Regions from separate parts of the Ligilactobacillus sp. genome, predicted to be linked through region 1. Evidence: a T-box and tRNA genes for the amino acid it is inferred to sense, from the RefSeq annotation. Region 1 holds a T-box; the other holds one or more tRNA genes.
What was found. The T-box of region 1 lies ahead of leuS (leucine--tRNA ligase). A T-box ahead of a tRNA ligase gene usually reads a tRNA of that ligase, here a tRNA-Leu.
Positions count from the first base shown of each region.

Region 1 (7,909 bases):
GAATCAGTTTCAGAAGGACACCCGGATAAAATTGCCGATCAGATCAGTGATGCAATTCTGGATGCATTGCTTGAAAAGGATCCTAATGCCAGGGTAGCGGCTGAAACAACTGTAACAACCGGATTGGTAGTCGTTGTTGGAGAAATTTCAACGAGTGCCTACATTGACATTCAAAAAGTAGTTCGTGATACGATTAAGGGTATCGGCTACGTCGGCGGAAAGTTTGGCTTCGATGGCGATAACTGCGCCGTTTTGACTGCAATTGATGAACAGTCGGCCGATATTGCAATGGGTGTTGATACTTCGCTAGAAACCAAAAACGGTGAGGTTGACCCGCTGGATCAGATCGGCGCCGGCGATCAGGGATTGATGTTTGGCTATGCCATTGATGAAACGCCTGAATTCATGCCGCTTCCGATTGCTCTCAGTCACCGTCTGATGAGAAAGACGGCCGAGGTTCGCAAGAGCGGCGAACTTCCGTATCTCGGGCCTGATTCCAAGGCTCAGGTTACGGTGGAATATGATGAGGATAACAAGCCTTTGCGGGTGGACACGGTGGTCCTGTCGACCCAGCACCTGGAAGACGTATCTTTGGAGCAAATCAGAAAAGACATTAAGGAGCACGTGATTGACAAGGTGATTCCGGCAGATTTTTTGGATGACAGGACAAAGTACTTCATCAATCCGACGGGACGTTTCGTAATTGGCGGTCCTCAGGGTGATGCGGGACTTACCGGACGCAAGATCATCGTTGACACTTACGGCGGGTTTGCACATCATGGCGGCGGTGCGTTCTCAGGCAAGGATGCGACTAAGGTTGACCGTTCCGCAAGCTATGCGGCGCGTTACATCGCAAAGAACATCGTGGCTGCAAAAATTGCACCGCAGGTTGAAGTTCAGCTTGCATACGCGATTGGTGTGGCACAGCCGGTATCCGTTTCGGTTAATACGTTTGGAAAATGCAGCGTCAGCGATGACGAATTGATTAAGGCGATTCGGAAATGCTTTGATCTTCGCCCGGCCGGCATCATTGAAATGCTTGATTTGAGGAGACCGATTTATAAGCAGACTGCTGCTTATGGACATTTCGGGCGCACGGATGTCGATCTTCCATGGGAACATCTCGATAAGGTCGATGAACTTAAAGCAGCACTGAATTTAAAATAAGCGATACTTGTTCAAGAGTCTTGACTTCATGTTGAGGCTCTTTTATTTATTGACAGATAAAAATATATAATTGTGAATTTGTTAAATTGTTTTAAATATAGTTGAGCGAATTATGAAGTTATGTCTAAATTATAAAGAATATAAAAGCGGGAGGTGTTTTTTTAACTTTGACAGTTAAAAATCTGATATAATCACTTTGTAGTGTTATTTACGAACGATAGAAAATAAGGTGGGACTCAAATGAAAAAGAGAAAAGAGCGAATCGAACGGGAGAAACAGGCCCAGGCATTGCAGAATATCCGGTCTGTAAAGAAAGCTACGACCTACATTGGGACCACTGTTTTGATGGGGACCGCCGGTTTTGCGCTAGGCAGCAAGGCCAGGGTTTCGGCTGATACCGTTCAGATCGACAAGAACGGACAAACTAACGGCAATCAGCAGGATTCAAGTCAGGCATCGTCTGACGAAACGCAGCAAGCAGCGGCATCTTCATCGGAGTCTCAAAATAATACGGTCGGACAAACGCAGCGTTCCGAACAGCAGGCACAGCAGACTAATCAGCAGTCTGCTGCTCAAAATCAACAGACTCAGCAATCGGTTCAGACGGACCAGACAGGACAGGATCCTCAGACCGAGACTCAGGCGGATGTCAGCACCCAGCAGGCAGCTGCCGGCGTTCCGATGGTGATGGCGGTTCAGACGAATACGAGCTATTCGGGCAACGTGCAGAGCTTTTTGAACAATGTTGCTCCGGCAGCGCGTCAGGTGGCAAATGCCAGGGGACTGTATGCATCATTGATGATTGCGCAGGCGGCCCTTGAAAGCGGTTGGGGCGGAAGTTACCTTTCGACTGCCGCATATAATCTGTTTGGCGTCAAGTGGAACGGCTCCGGGGCATACATCAATCTGTCGACGCAGGAATATTATGGCGGAGCATATCACACGGTAATGGCACGTTTTCAGCGTTATTCAAGCTACACGGAATCGTTGAATGCGTATGCTGATTTGATCTGCAGTCATTTTCCCCGTTCGACCAAGGCTCAGGCTTCGAGTTATGCCGTGGCCGCGCAGAATTTGCGCAACGGCGTCTACGGGACGTATGCAACGGACCCGAGTTACGCATCAAAGCTGATTTCCGTGATTGAAAGGTACAATTTGACGCAGTATGATACCGGAACGGTGATGAAACCAGTTTCGAATAATACGAACAGCAATAATAACAATAACAATAATTCAAATTCGAGCGTTGCCACGAACGGAACTTACACGGCCGTTGCCGGTGACAGCTTGTGGGGGATTGCGCAGAAATTCGGGATGACGCTTGATGAGTTGAAGAAGGCAAATGGCCTGACGAGCAACAATCTCTACGTGGGTCAGACGTTGAAGGTCAGAAAGTCCGCCCAGCAGAACACGAATAACAACGATACGAATCAAAATCAAAATTCGAACGGCAACAACAATGATCGTCCTCAGCAGATGATTACGAATGCCGAGACATATACGGTCAAGTCAGGCGACAGCTTGTGGAGCATAGCAACCAAGCACGGCTGCAGCGTAAATGACTTGAAGAGCTGGAATCATCTTTCATCAAATCTGATTCATGTCGGTCAAAAGCTCGTCGTTGGTCAGAAGAAATCGACTGTTCAGCAGCAACAAGGGCAAAAGGAACCTCAGCAGACAACGAGCAATGGAACTTATACGGTCAAGTCAGGCGACAGTCTCTGGAAAATTGCGACGGACCACAACATGAGCGTGTCTCAGCTTAAGAATTTAAACAAGCTTTCCAGCGATATGATTTTTGTCGGTCAGAAACTGCTGGTATCTGAGAAAAAGCAAAGTGCACCGGCGCAAAATCAAAATAAGCCGTCACAAAACCAGGTAATCGGGACTTCGACTTACACGGTCAAATCAGGCGACAGCGTTTGGAAAATAGCGCACGAATACGGCATGAGCATGAATGAACTGACTTCATTGAATGGAATCAAAAACAATCTGATTTTTCCTGGTCAGGTTCTCAAAGTCAAATCCAGTGCCAGGACGGGAAACGTTTCAAAATCCGAAACAGGCGGTTCAGGGAATCAAAATGCAGCAGGCAACGGCAGCAGTTCAACTTATACGGTTAAGGCCGGTGACAGCGTCTGGAAGATTTCGCATGAACATGGCATGAGCATGGATGAATTGAAGTCGCTGAACGGATTAAGGGACAACCTGATTATTCCGGGACAGGTTCTGAAGGTCAGGGGAACTTCTTCAAATACCAGGCAGGCAGCTGAAACAAAAACAGGCTCAAAGGAAACGGCAGCAGCGGGTGCGACATACGTTGTCAGAGCCGGCGACAGTTTGTGGGCAGTTGCAAACAGTCAAGGGCTGACGGTTGCGGAATTGAAGCGAATCAACGGGCTGTCTTCTGATACGATCTATGTCGGTCAAAAGCTTAAAGTGACGCAGAAATCTTCCGTAAATGCAGAAACGTACGCCAAGAAGACTAATGTTTCTGACAAGTCCAAGAAGAAATACACGGTTAAAGCCGGCGACAGTTTATGGCGGATTGCTGCTGACAACAAGACGACCGTCAATAATCTGAAGGCGGTGAACCACCTGGCAGGCGATACGATCTACGTGGGTCAGACACTGTATTTAAATTAAGTTTTGTCAATTCGGTTTAAAGACTTGAAAAAACAGTCCGATTTTGCTAATATTAAAGCAATATTTGAACGCTAAGAAGGATTATTAGAAGGACGAGATTTGTCAGAGAGCGTGTGGTTGGTGTGAACATGCAGATTGAGTGCTTCGAACTCGCCTTTGAGTTTCCTGCTGAACATGGAGAGGTAGGCAGGGACGGTATCTCCCGTTATGAGAAAAAGCGTCAGCAATTGCTGGAACATAGGTGGTACCGCGATTTATTCGTCCTATATGAAGTGAGAACTTCGTGTAGGGCTTTTTTTATTTACTACAAGGAGGAAGTTTCAAAATGGCTTACGATCACAAGGCAATCGAGAAAAAGTGGCAGCATTACTGGGAAGAACACAAGACCTTCAAGACAAGCGAAGATCCTGACAAGAAGAAATTCTATGCACTGGACATGTTTCCCTATCCGTCCGGTCAGGGACTTCACGTCGGACACCCGGAAGGATATACGGCAACGGACATCATCTCACGCATGAAGAGGATGCAGGGATACAACGTCCTGCATCCGATGGGATGGGACGCCTTCGGACTTCCTGCTGAACAATACGCATTGAAGACGGGAAACTCTCCGCGTGAGTTTACGAAGAAGAACATCAATAATTTCCGCCGTCAGATCAAGTCATTGGGCTTGTCGTACGATTGGGACCGTGAAGTGAATACGACTGACCCGTCATATTACAAGTGGACGCAGTGGATCTTTGAGCAGATGTACAAGAAAGGTCTTGCATACGAAGCTGAAATTCCCGTCAATTGGTGCCAGGAACTCGGAACTGTCGTTGCCAATGAGGAAATCATCGACGGCAAGACGGAACGCGGCGGGTATCCGGTCGTCAGAAAGCCGATGCGTCAGTGGGTTTTGAAAATTACCGCATATGCGGACCGTCTGATTGATGATCTGGATGACCTTGACTGGCCTGAAGCAATCAAGGATCAGCAGCGCAACTGGATCGGCCGTTCCGTCGGCGCTTCCGTGAAATTCGGCGTCTGCGGCCACGATGACAAGCAGATTGAAGTCTTCACGACCCGTCCTGATACGCTTTTTGGCGCATCGCTGCTGGTTTTGGCACCTGAACATGAATATGTAAGTTCCTTAACGACTGCTGAGCAAAAGGAGGCAGTCGATGCCTACGTTGATCAATGCGCTCACAAATCAGATCTTGAACGTACCGATCTTGCAAAGACAAAGACCGGCGTGTTTACGGGAAGCTACGGCATCAATCCTGTAAACGGCGAGAAGCTTCCGATTTGGATTGCAGATTACGTTTTGGCATCTTATGGCACTGGTGCGATCATGGTTGTACCTGCCCATGATGAACGTGACTATGAATTTGCCAGGAAATTCGATTTGCCGATCAAACCGGTTATCGAAGGCGGCAATGTTGAGGAAGCGGCCTATACGGGAGACGGCAGGCACATCAATTCCGGCTTTTTGGACGGACTCGGCAAGAAGGAAGCCATTGACAGGATGGTTGAATGGCTTGAAGAAAAAGGCGTCGGCAAGAAGAAGGTCAACTATCGTCTGCGTGACTGGACATTTTCCCGCCAGCGCTACTGGGGCGAACCGATTCCGGTCATTCATTGGGAAGACGGTGAAACAACGCTTGTTCCCGAAGACGAACTCCCGCTTCGTCTGCCAAAGGCAACGGACATCAAGCCGTCCGGCACAGGTGAAAGTCCGCTGGCCAATCTTGATGACTGGGTAAACGTTGTCGACAAGAACGGACGCAAGGGCAAGCGCGAAACGAACACGATGCCGCAATGGGCAGGAAGTTCGTGGTACTTCCTGCGCTATGTTGATCCGCACAACCAGGGCCAGCTTGCAGACTATGACAAGCTCAAGCACTGGATGGCGGTCGATCTTTATGTCGGCGGGGCCGAACATGCCGTTTTGCACCTGCTTTACGCACGATTCTGGCATAAGTTCCTGTACGATCTGGGTGTCGTTCCTACGAAGGAACCGTTCCAAAAGCTGGTCAACCAGGGAATGATTCTTGGAAACAACCACGAAAAGATGTCCAAGTCGAAGGGCAACGTCATCAATCCTGATGATATTGTCGAGCAGTACGGCGCAGATACGCTTCGTCTCTATGAAATGTTCATGGGACCTCTGGAAGCATCCAAGCCATGGAGCGAAGACGGGCTGAACGGTGCCTACAAGTTCATCAACCGTATCTGGAATCTGATCATCGATGAAGATGACAACATGCGCGACCGGATCACGACGATCAATGAAGGCGAGCTTGACTTTGCCTATAACCAGACGGTCAAGAAGGTTACTGAAGACTTTACGAAGATGCACTTCAACACGGCCATTTCGCAAATGATGGTTTTCGTCAATGACTGCTATAAGGCAGATTCCCTGCCGCTTGAATACGTTGAAGGATTCGTCAAGCTTCTTGCTCCGCTCGTTCCGCACCTGGCAGAAGAGCTTTGGACCAAGCTCGGTCACGTCGGAAGCATCGCTTATGCAAAATGGCCTGAATATGATGAATCGAAACTCGTTAAAGATGAAGTCGAGGTCGTCGTTCAGGTTAACGGTCGTGTCCGCCAGCACTTGAAGGTTTCAAGCAGCATCACGAAGGAAGAGCTTGAAAAGGCTGCGATGGCAGATGAACATGTCAGGGAATTCGTTGAAGGCAGGAACGTGGTTCGCGTCATTGCAATTCCGGGCAAACTGGTCAATATTGTCGTAAAATAATGAGTATCATTGAATTCCTGCTGACGTTCAGCAGGAATTTTTGTTAAAAGCGAACTTTAATGATGGAGTACATTTATTTAAGAAGCTAAAAAAGAAGAATTCAAGTCATGATAAGTTAATTTGTGTCAGAATGCGAACTAAATACGGATTAAGAGCGTTCGATGAACCCTCATCCCTTGATTAATGCATAAATATTTACTATAATGATAACAAATTATAGGGGGTAAGGATTTGAACAACGAACTATCACGAGCACTGACACACAGGCACGTTCAGATGATTGCAATTGGCGGGGCAATCGGAACGGGGCTGTTTCTGGGCTCAGGAACAGCAATTCAAAAGGCCGGTCCGGCGATTATTCTGGCGTATCTCATTGCCGGCATCTTTTGCTTCTTCATGATGCGCGCAATCGGCGAACTGATCTTATCCGATCTGTCGAAGAATTCATTCATAGAATTCGTACGCGAGTATTTGGGGCCGCGCTTCGAATTCATCGTCGGATGGACGTATTGGCTTTGCTGGGAGTCTTTGGCAATGGCAGATTTGACCGCAAGCGGGATTTATATCAGGTATTGGTTTCCGGGAATTCCGCAGTGGCTGACGGCTTTTTGGATAATCGTTTTGCTGTTGGCGTTTAATTTGCTGAGCGTCGGGGCATTCGGAGAATTGGAGACATGGTTTTCAAGCATCAAGGTTCTGGCAATTCTGGCATTGATCGGAACCGGCGTCGTTTTGCTTGTGATGAAGGCCAAGGTCGGCGGACATGCTGTCTCGTTAGGCAATCTCGTAAGTTACGGCGGTTTTTTCCCGAAGGGGTTCAATGGACTGCTGGCAGCATTTCCGATGGTCATCTTTGCCTTTACTGGAATTGAGATGGTTGGTCTGACTTCCGGTGAAACGGCTGATCCGAAGCGCGATCTTCCGCAGGCGATCAATACTTTGCCAATCAGAATCGGACTTTTTTACGTCGGTTCGATGTTTGTTTTGATGTGCATTTATCCTTGGAATCAGATTGCAACGAATTCAAGTCCGTTTGTTCAGGTATTCAGCGGCATCGGCATCAGGATTGCCGCCGGGGTGATTAACTTCGTTGTCCTGACGGCTGCTCTTTCGGCCTGCAACAGTGCAATTTTCAGTACGAGCAGAACATTGTTTGTTCTGGCAAACAGCGGACAGGCTTCAAAGAAACTGGGCAAAAGCAATAATCGCAGCGTACCGGTCAATGCTTTGATTTTTTCAGCCTGCATTCTGTTTGTGATCGTTATTTTAAACTTTTTCTTGCCGGCTGCAATTTTCGAAATCATTTCAGGCATTGCAACGGTCAGTTTTGTTTTCATCTGGATTGTTCTGGTTGTC
Region 1 covers NZ_DAIUCE010000044.1:3,625-11,533, reverse strand. The annotation lists gene metK (methionine adenosyltransferase) at 1-1,167, shown strand, start outside; gene V7Z60_RS05645 (LysM peptidoglycan-binding domain-containing protein) at 1,408-3,813, shown strand; T-box leader at 3,876-4,082, shown strand; gene leuS (leucine--tRNA ligase) at 4,139-6,553, shown strand; gene V7Z60_RS05635 (amino acid permease) at 6,785-7,909, shown strand, end outside.

Region 2 (7,909 bases), on a different contig from region 1:
GCCAAAATCAGAAAATGGGTCTGCGGCTTTCTGCTGGTTGCCCTGCTTGGAGGGTTCTACGGCTGCGGTGCTTATCTCTACAGCATGCTACATACAGCCGAGGAGACGATTACTACAACATACAAGAAGGTCAAAGTCAAGAAGGCGCGCAACGTTTCAAAGGTCTTGAAGGAAAAGAAGCCGATTTCGATTCTGCTGCTCGGGACGGATACCGGAGACCTTGGAAGAAGCGATACGGGGAGAACAGATACGCTGATCATCGCCACCGTCAATCCGACGACGCAGCGGACGACTTTGACGAGCATCCCGCGCGATACTCTGCTCAAAATTCCAAACTGCCGGGATCCGTACGACAAGATCAATGCCGCATATTCTGTCGGCGGCGTTCCGACAGCCATCAAATCGATTCAAAAGCTGCTCGACGTTCCAGTCGACTATTATGTGCTGCTCAACATGGGCGGATTAAGACAAGTCGTTGATGCAATCGGCGGAATTACCGTCACTCCGACATTGACGTTCCAATATGAAGATGCAGACGTGGTTCAGGGAAAGAAGACGACGCTAGACGGCAAGGCAGCGCTTTCCTATGCCCGCATGCGCCACGACGATCCGCTTGGAGATTACGGCCGCCAGAAACGTCAGCGCCAGGTCATTCAGGCCATCGCCAGGAAGGCTCTTAATTTTTCAAGCGTTTCAAAATTTGACGACATCCTGAAGGCAGTCAAGGACAACATGCAGACCGACCTCAGCTACGATGACATGTGGGCCATCGAAACAAATTACAAGAAGGCCGCTTCAAACATCAAATCCGATTGTCTGCAGGGAGAAAACGGATGGTATGATTCAACCTCATGGCAGGTTGCGACGTCAACGGAACGATCGCGCGTTTCAAAAAACATTCGCGAAGAACTCGGAATGGAAGAATCGACCGAAACGTTTGCCGACGATACCGGCATTGCCGAACAGGCCATCGCAGGCGCCAAGGCAATGGGACAATAATAAGCTCATGATGAAGATAAAGTCGAGAATTCGCTTCTCGGCTTTTTTTAACGTAAAAAGCCCGCTTGCCAGAGGACAAGGGGCCAAAAACTAAAATCCAATCAACAGGCTGCCATAGGCCAGACCGGCACCGAAGCCCGTCAACAGGCAGCGCTTCGGTCTCTTGCCCTGAGCAAGAGCCTCCGACAAGGCCAACGGGATTCCGACCGATGAAGTGTTTCCGGCCGTCTGAACGTTAATCTGGAATTTTTCAAGCGGCAGATTCAATGCCCTGGCGATATTTTCAATCAAGCGCAGATTGGCCTGATGCGTGATCACCAGATCGAGGTCTTCCGGCTTCAGGCCTTCCTTTTCCAGAAACTCGCGCATGTGGACGGTAATTTCGTCGGTCACAAAATTATACACTGAACGTCCGTCCTGGTAAAAGGCATCCATCTGCGGGTAATTTTCAGCAGAAATTTCCTGAATCGGTTCGATGCGTCCGCTGTGAATGACTTCCCCGTTTCCCCTGGCATGCAGTTCTTCTGCGATAAAGCTTTCATCCTCAGGATCCCGGCTTGATTCCAGCAGGACTCCCGCTGCTCCGTCGCCGAAAAAGACGGCAGACGTCCGGTCCCTGAAGTCCATCATCTTGGAATTCGTTTCTGCGCTGATGACGATTGCCTTTTCGTACTGACCGCAGCGAATGAACTTTTCTGCAGTGGACAACGCAAAGACAAAACCGGCACAAGCAGCGGAAATGTCGTATGCAAATGCATTGACACAACCAGTTTTTCCCTGAACCAGGGCCGCCGTTGACGGCGTAATTGAATCCGGAGAAATCGTCGAAACGATAATCAGATCGATTTCCTCAGGACTGACGCCGGCTTTTTCCATCAGACTGACTGCCACTTTCGCGGCCATGTCGGACGTGTTTTCTCCAATCGCAAAATGACGCATTTCAATACCGGTGTGGCTTCTGATCCATTCATCAGAGGTTTCCATAATTGATGCCAGTTCATCATTCGTAACAATTCTGGGCGGCAGGTAGCCTGCGCTCGCACTAATTTTAACAGACATATGTTTCGTATCCTTTCGAATCTTTCCAAGGTATATCTTACCAATTTTTTCGTTAATGCGGAATACTTTGATCATTCAAAACACCGAACGCATTAAAAAAAGCTGCAGACCGATTTCTCAGCACTGCAGCTTGCGTTATGCGGGTAAATGGATTCGAACCATCACGGGCTCAACGCCCACCAGATCCTTAGTCTGACGCGTCTGCCAATTCCGCCATACCCGCGACAACATCATTAATTATATCAAGTTAATTACAACTATGCAACCCTTAATTCAAAAAAATTATCACAGATAAAAAAATTGCAGAACCGATTTCTCATCAGTCCTGCAACCTTAGTCATGCGGGTAAATGGATTCGAACCATCACGGGCTCAACGCCCACCAGATCCTTAGTCTGACGCGTCTGCCAATTCCGCCATACCCGCGACAACGTTATTAATTATAACAGTCATTTTCAGCAGACGCAAGTCCTTTTCAAAAAAAATTATCGATACTCATGAATCTCGACCAATTCAATATTTCCATGGCACTTTGAACAGACATAGCGCGCGGTATTGACGCGACGTTTGCGTTGATAAAGCACCCCGCATCCTTCGCATTTGTAAACATAATATCTCTCAACCCCCGTCCTGGCAGATTTTAATTCCGGTGCGTAACGCAAGCCGTTGACTTTTTTCAATAAAGCCTTGAATTCCGAATCCTTATGCCTGTATCCTCTTCCTTCCAGATGCAGATGATAGTGACACAGCTCATGCTTAATGATGCCGATCAGCACGGACGAACCATGTTCCGTCAGCATTTTGGGATTAATCTCAATATCATGGTCGCTCAAGCGATATCTGCCGCCAGTCGTTCTCAAGCGCCCGTTAAAGGAGGCACGGTGCCTGAATCTGCGCCCGAAGTCTTCCAGGGAAATCCTTTCAACCAGCCTTTGCAGCTCCTGATCATTCATACTTTGGATCCACCATCGTCAATTGAATGCGGCCGCGCTTTTCATCCACGCCGTCAATCCACACGTCCACGATATCACCCACGGAAACGACATCGGCAGGTTTTTTGACAAAGCCCTTCTTCAGTTTGGAAATGTGGACGAGACCGTCCTGCTTGACCCCGATATCCACAAATGCTCCGAAATCCACAACGTTGCGCACCGTTCCCTGAAGCTTCATTCCTTCCTTCAAATCCTCAAGGTGCAAAACGTCTGATCGCAGCAGCGGCTTTTGCATCGAATCGCGCAGATCGCGGCCGGGTTTCTTCAGACTTTCAACAATGTCTTCAATGGTTTGAACGCCTGCACCAGTTTCCTTTGCAAAATCATTCGGATCAAGGCGACTGAGCTTTTCCAAGCCGTCCTTTGTCGACAGCTCTGCATTTTTCATCCCGAGCTCCTTCAATAACCGGCGCGTCAGATTATAGCTTTCAGGGTGGATGTCCGTATTATCGAGCGGTTCGCTGCCGTTTGGAATGCGCAAAAAGCCGGCAGCCTGTTCAAACGCCTTGTCGCCTAAGCGCTTGACCTTCTTTAACTGCGACCTTTTTTCAAATCGTCCGATTTCCGAGCGGTAATCCACGATATTCTGAGCAGTCGTCGCATTCAGTCCGGAAATATGCTCCAGCAGCTGCGGACTTGCGGTATTCAGATTTACTCCGACCTTGTTGACGCCCGTTTCGATTACGAACCTGAGCCTCTCATCAAGATCTCTTTCAGGCAGATCATGCTGATATTGACCGACGCCGATTGCCTTCGGATCAATTTTGATCAGTTCAGCCAACGGATCCTGCAAGCGGCGGGCAATGCTGACTGCAGAACGTTCTTCGACGTTGAAGTCCGGGAATTCCCTTCTGGCAGTTTCGCTTGCCGAATAAACCGAAGCACCGGCCTCGTTGACGATCACGTAGGAGACTTCTTCGTCCATTTCCCTTAAAACGTCCGCAACGAAGCTTTCTGATTCACGACTTGCCGTCCCGTTTCCGATGGCAATCGTCCTGACGCCGTACTTCCGGATCAAAGTCCTGAGCGTCTTCTTCGCATCTGCGACCCGCTTTTGATCAACATGTTCGCCCTTGTACTTTTCGTGCGGGTAAATGACCGCCTTGTCCAGGAACTTGCCCGTTTCATCGACGACTGCCAGTTTGCATCCGGTCCGATAAGCCGGGTCAAGTCCCAATACGACCCGGCCTTTAAGCGGTGCCTGCATCAGCAGATGGTAAAGGTTGTCCCCGAAGACTTCGATTGCCTTCACATCCGCCTTCGCAGTCAGATTGTTACGCAATTCGCGTTCAATTGCCGGCTTGATGAAGCGTTTATATGCATCGTCGCAGGCCTTTTTGACATATTCTGCTGAATCTTCCTCATGATTTCCGGCATAATGGCGATGCATCTGATTCAGGATGCGTTCATCTTCAAGTTCGAGCTTAATCCGCAAAACGCCCTGCTTTTCCCCGCGGTCAAGCGCAAGCACTTGATATGACGTGAGCTTTCCGGCAGGTGCCTCGAATTCATAGTAGTTTTTATAGACTTCCTGTGCATCTTCTGCATTTTTCTTCCTGACGGCCACGATTTTCCCGCGTCTTTCGGCCAAATCACGCACCATTTGCCTTGTCTGAGGATTTTCGCCGAACTTTTCTGCCAGAATTTCCATTGCTCCGTCAATGGCTGTCCTTGCTTCTTCAAGGCCTGATTTTCTGGCAACTGCCCTTGCCCTTGACTCAACCGTTTCCTTCTGAAACGTCAGCATCCACAGCGCAAAAGGCTCCAGGCCGGCTTCTTTTGCAGCCTGGGCCTTTGTCCGCCTTTTCTGCCTGTATGGCAAATACAGATCTTCCAACTGCTGCATCGTTTCAGCTGCTTCGATTGATTTTTTCAGTTTTTCGGTCAGCTTGCCGAGTTCTCCGATCTTGGCTTCAATATCGCTGCGTTTTTTTCAATTTTTTCCACTCGTTGGTACGCATCACTGATGTCCTTGATTTGAACTTCATCCAGACTGCCCGTTCTTTCCTTGCGATAGCGCGCAATGAAAGGCACCGTGTTGCCTTCCTCAAGCATCTTCAAGACAGACTCAATTTGATGTTCCTTGTAAGGCATGGCTTGAGCGACGATTTCTAAATATCCTTTTTCCACGTGCATCATCCCTTCGATTTCCTTTTTATTCTATCTTCATGATCAAAGAATTACAACAAAAACCACGTCCGAAATTTCAGACGCGGTTTCCTTTATCTCATGATTTTCCTGACGCATCTGGCAATGTCGTCCATGGCATCACCCTGCTCCTTTTCAGAAACGTCAAACTGCTCTGCATCAACCCATCTTCCTGCATAATCAATTGATGAATTCATATGAGCGCAGCCTTCATAAAAACGGCGATATGCTCCGACAAGCTTCTTGTGCACCCCGATAATCGCAATCGGAGCTTCCAGGCCCTGCAGTTTTTTGAGGTTCTTCTCGTAAAGTTCAACGCCTGTCTCAAACTCTGCTCTTGTCTTGTCATAATCTTCAGGGGAAATGTCCTTTCCTTCGTCAATGGCTTTCCGGAACGTTTCAAAAAATGGATTAAGCTTTGCGCCCATATTCTCGGTAGTTTCCATCACTTCGGACAAGACGCTGACATAGTGTCCGAAATCTGCTCTGCGTTTCATTGAAATCCCCCTTTACTTCCAGAATTCGTCATATACGTTAATCGGCATGTGACGCTTGTGCTGCGTCTTAAGGTACCAGCCTTCAATCGTTTCGGCAGCTTTTTCCTCGACTTCGCGTCCTTCAAGATAATCGTCAATGTCCTTGTAGGTTACGCCCAAAGCCGCTTCATCAGGCAATGCAGGTCGATCTTCTTCAAGATCAGCCGTCGGCGTCTTGAGATACAGATGTTCCGGAGCACCCAGAAGTTTAAGCATTGCACGACCCTGGCGCTTGTCAAGACGCCAGAGAGGGCAGATGTCAGCACCGCCATCGCCGTATTTCGTATAGAATCCGGTTACGGCTTCGGCAGCATGATCAGTCCCGGCAACGGCTCCGTTTTCGGAACCGGCAATCGCATATTGCGCAATCATGCGTTCACGGGCCTTGATATTTCCCTTGTTGAAATCGCTGACCTTCAGACCGTTTGCCTCAACCGCCTCCATCATTGCATCGCTTGACGGCTTGATGTTGACGCGGACGGTCTTGTCGGCCTTCATGAACTCGATTGCGTCCATTGCATCCTGTTCGTCGGCTTGATCGCCGTACGGCAGGCGAACGGCAATAAACTTGTAATCAGAGTTGCCGGTTTCTTCGCGTAGCTCGCTGATTGCCTTCTGGCAAAGGGTTCCGCAAAGCGTCGAATCCTGTCCTCCTGAGATGCCAAGCACGATGGATTTGAAAAACGGATATTTCAAAAGATATGCCTTGATAAAGTCAACCGAGCGGCGAATTTCCCTTTCAGGATCAATTTCAGGCAAGACCTTAAGTTCATCAATAATTTGTTTTTGCAAAGGACGCATAACGTTTCCTCACTTTCATGTCATAAAATATATCATCGTATTCATTGTACGCCTTTTAAACTAAAATTTCATTATAAATTTAATTGTACCATGTAAGGCAAATCAACGTTATAATTGTCGTTAGAGACAAAAAAGAAAGCAGGTAAATACATGACCCAGCCATTTTCAACGGTCAACGTCCTGGGCTTTGACTTCATCAAGGCCACCCAGCAGGAATTCGTCGAACAATTAAAAGAAGACAGCCTTTCTCACAAAAATCGCTTCGTGGTGACGGCCAATCCGGAAATCGTTTTAACCGCATTGAACGATCCCGAATATTCTTCAGCCATCAAGGATGCGGATTATCTCACGGCGGACGGCATCGGCATCGTCAAGGGCGCAAAGATTCTCGGATCAGAACTTCCGGGACGCGTCACCGGATTTGACACGATGACTGCCATCTTGAAATGGTGTGATGAAGAACGTAAGAGAATCTATTTCCTCGGTGCGAAAAACGAAGTCATCATGACCATGATCGGGAAAATCAAGGAAGCGTATCCCGGAATAGTCATTGCCGGCTTTCATGACGGATACTTCAAGGATGAAGAAGGCATCGTTCGTGACATTCAGACTTCAGAACCGGATTTCGTCTTCTGTGCCTTGGGTTTTCCTAAGCAGGAATACTTTATTGAAAGAAACAGACACGTCACCGACGCCATCTGGATGGGAATCGGCGGTTCCTTTGATGTTCTGGCCGGTTACGCAAAGCGTGCTCCGCAATGGTGGATCGATCACCACATCGAGTGGCTCTACCGTCTCTACAAGGAACCGACCAGATTTTTGCGCATGATGGCATTGCCGAAATATCTGCTTTTGGTTTACAGACGCAAATTCTTCGGAAAATAAGCATGAACTTCCTGAGCCTTTTATCGGGCTCAGTTTTTTTGTTTTTTCAAAACAAAAAAAGGTTGGGAAAACTTTGTGCATACGGAATAATTCTTCATCGAAGACTGGAATTTACGGGCAGATTTCAAAAACTGCCATTTTGCCCGTAACCCAGTCCTGACGACCTGATTGAGCCGGCGATTCGCAGCACTGTATTTTAAAAAATCAGGTTTTCATGCCTCAAAATTGAAAAAAATACCGGACAAAATCAGTCGCATTACGACCTCCTTTGTTCGGTACTTCATTTAATTCAAGAGTGAAAAGGGAATTTTTCCCATCCTCTCGTCAAATTCCGCTTTAACAGAAAAGCGTTTCGTTATTTTTCCAGATAAAATTCAAACCTGTCACCGGCATACTGGGTCCTGACATATTCAAACGGCGTTCCGTCACCGAGTTCCGTAATCTGTCGCAGCCTTAAGATTGCCGAACCGCGCTTGATGTTCAAATACTC
Region 2 covers NZ_DAIUCE010000031.1:2,838-10,746, reverse strand. The annotation lists gene V7Z60_RS04705 (LCP family glycopolymer transferase) at 1-999, shown strand, start outside; gene V7Z60_RS04700 (beta-ketoacyl-ACP synthase III) at 1,090-2,058, opposite strand; tRNA gene V7Z60_RS04695 (tRNA-Leu) at 2,197-2,281, opposite strand; tRNA gene V7Z60_RS04690 (tRNA-Leu) at 2,399-2,483, opposite strand; gene V7Z60_RS04685 (SprT family protein) at 2,543-3,010, opposite strand; partial or broken gene V7Z60_RS04680 (Tex family protein) at 3,003-5,179, opposite strand; gene V7Z60_RS04675 (hypothetical protein) at 5,272-5,694, opposite strand; gene nadE (ammonia-dependent NAD(+) synthetase) at 5,707-6,534, opposite strand; gene V7Z60_RS04665 (WecB/TagA/CpsF family glycosyltransferase) at 6,685-7,419, shown strand; gene V7Z60_RS04660 (GntR family transcriptional regulator) at 7,775-7,909, opposite strand, start outside.
Region 2: it encodes a tRNA-Leu, which carries the amino acid that the T-box ahead of leuS (leucine--tRNA ligase) is inferred to sense. The anticodon was not compared.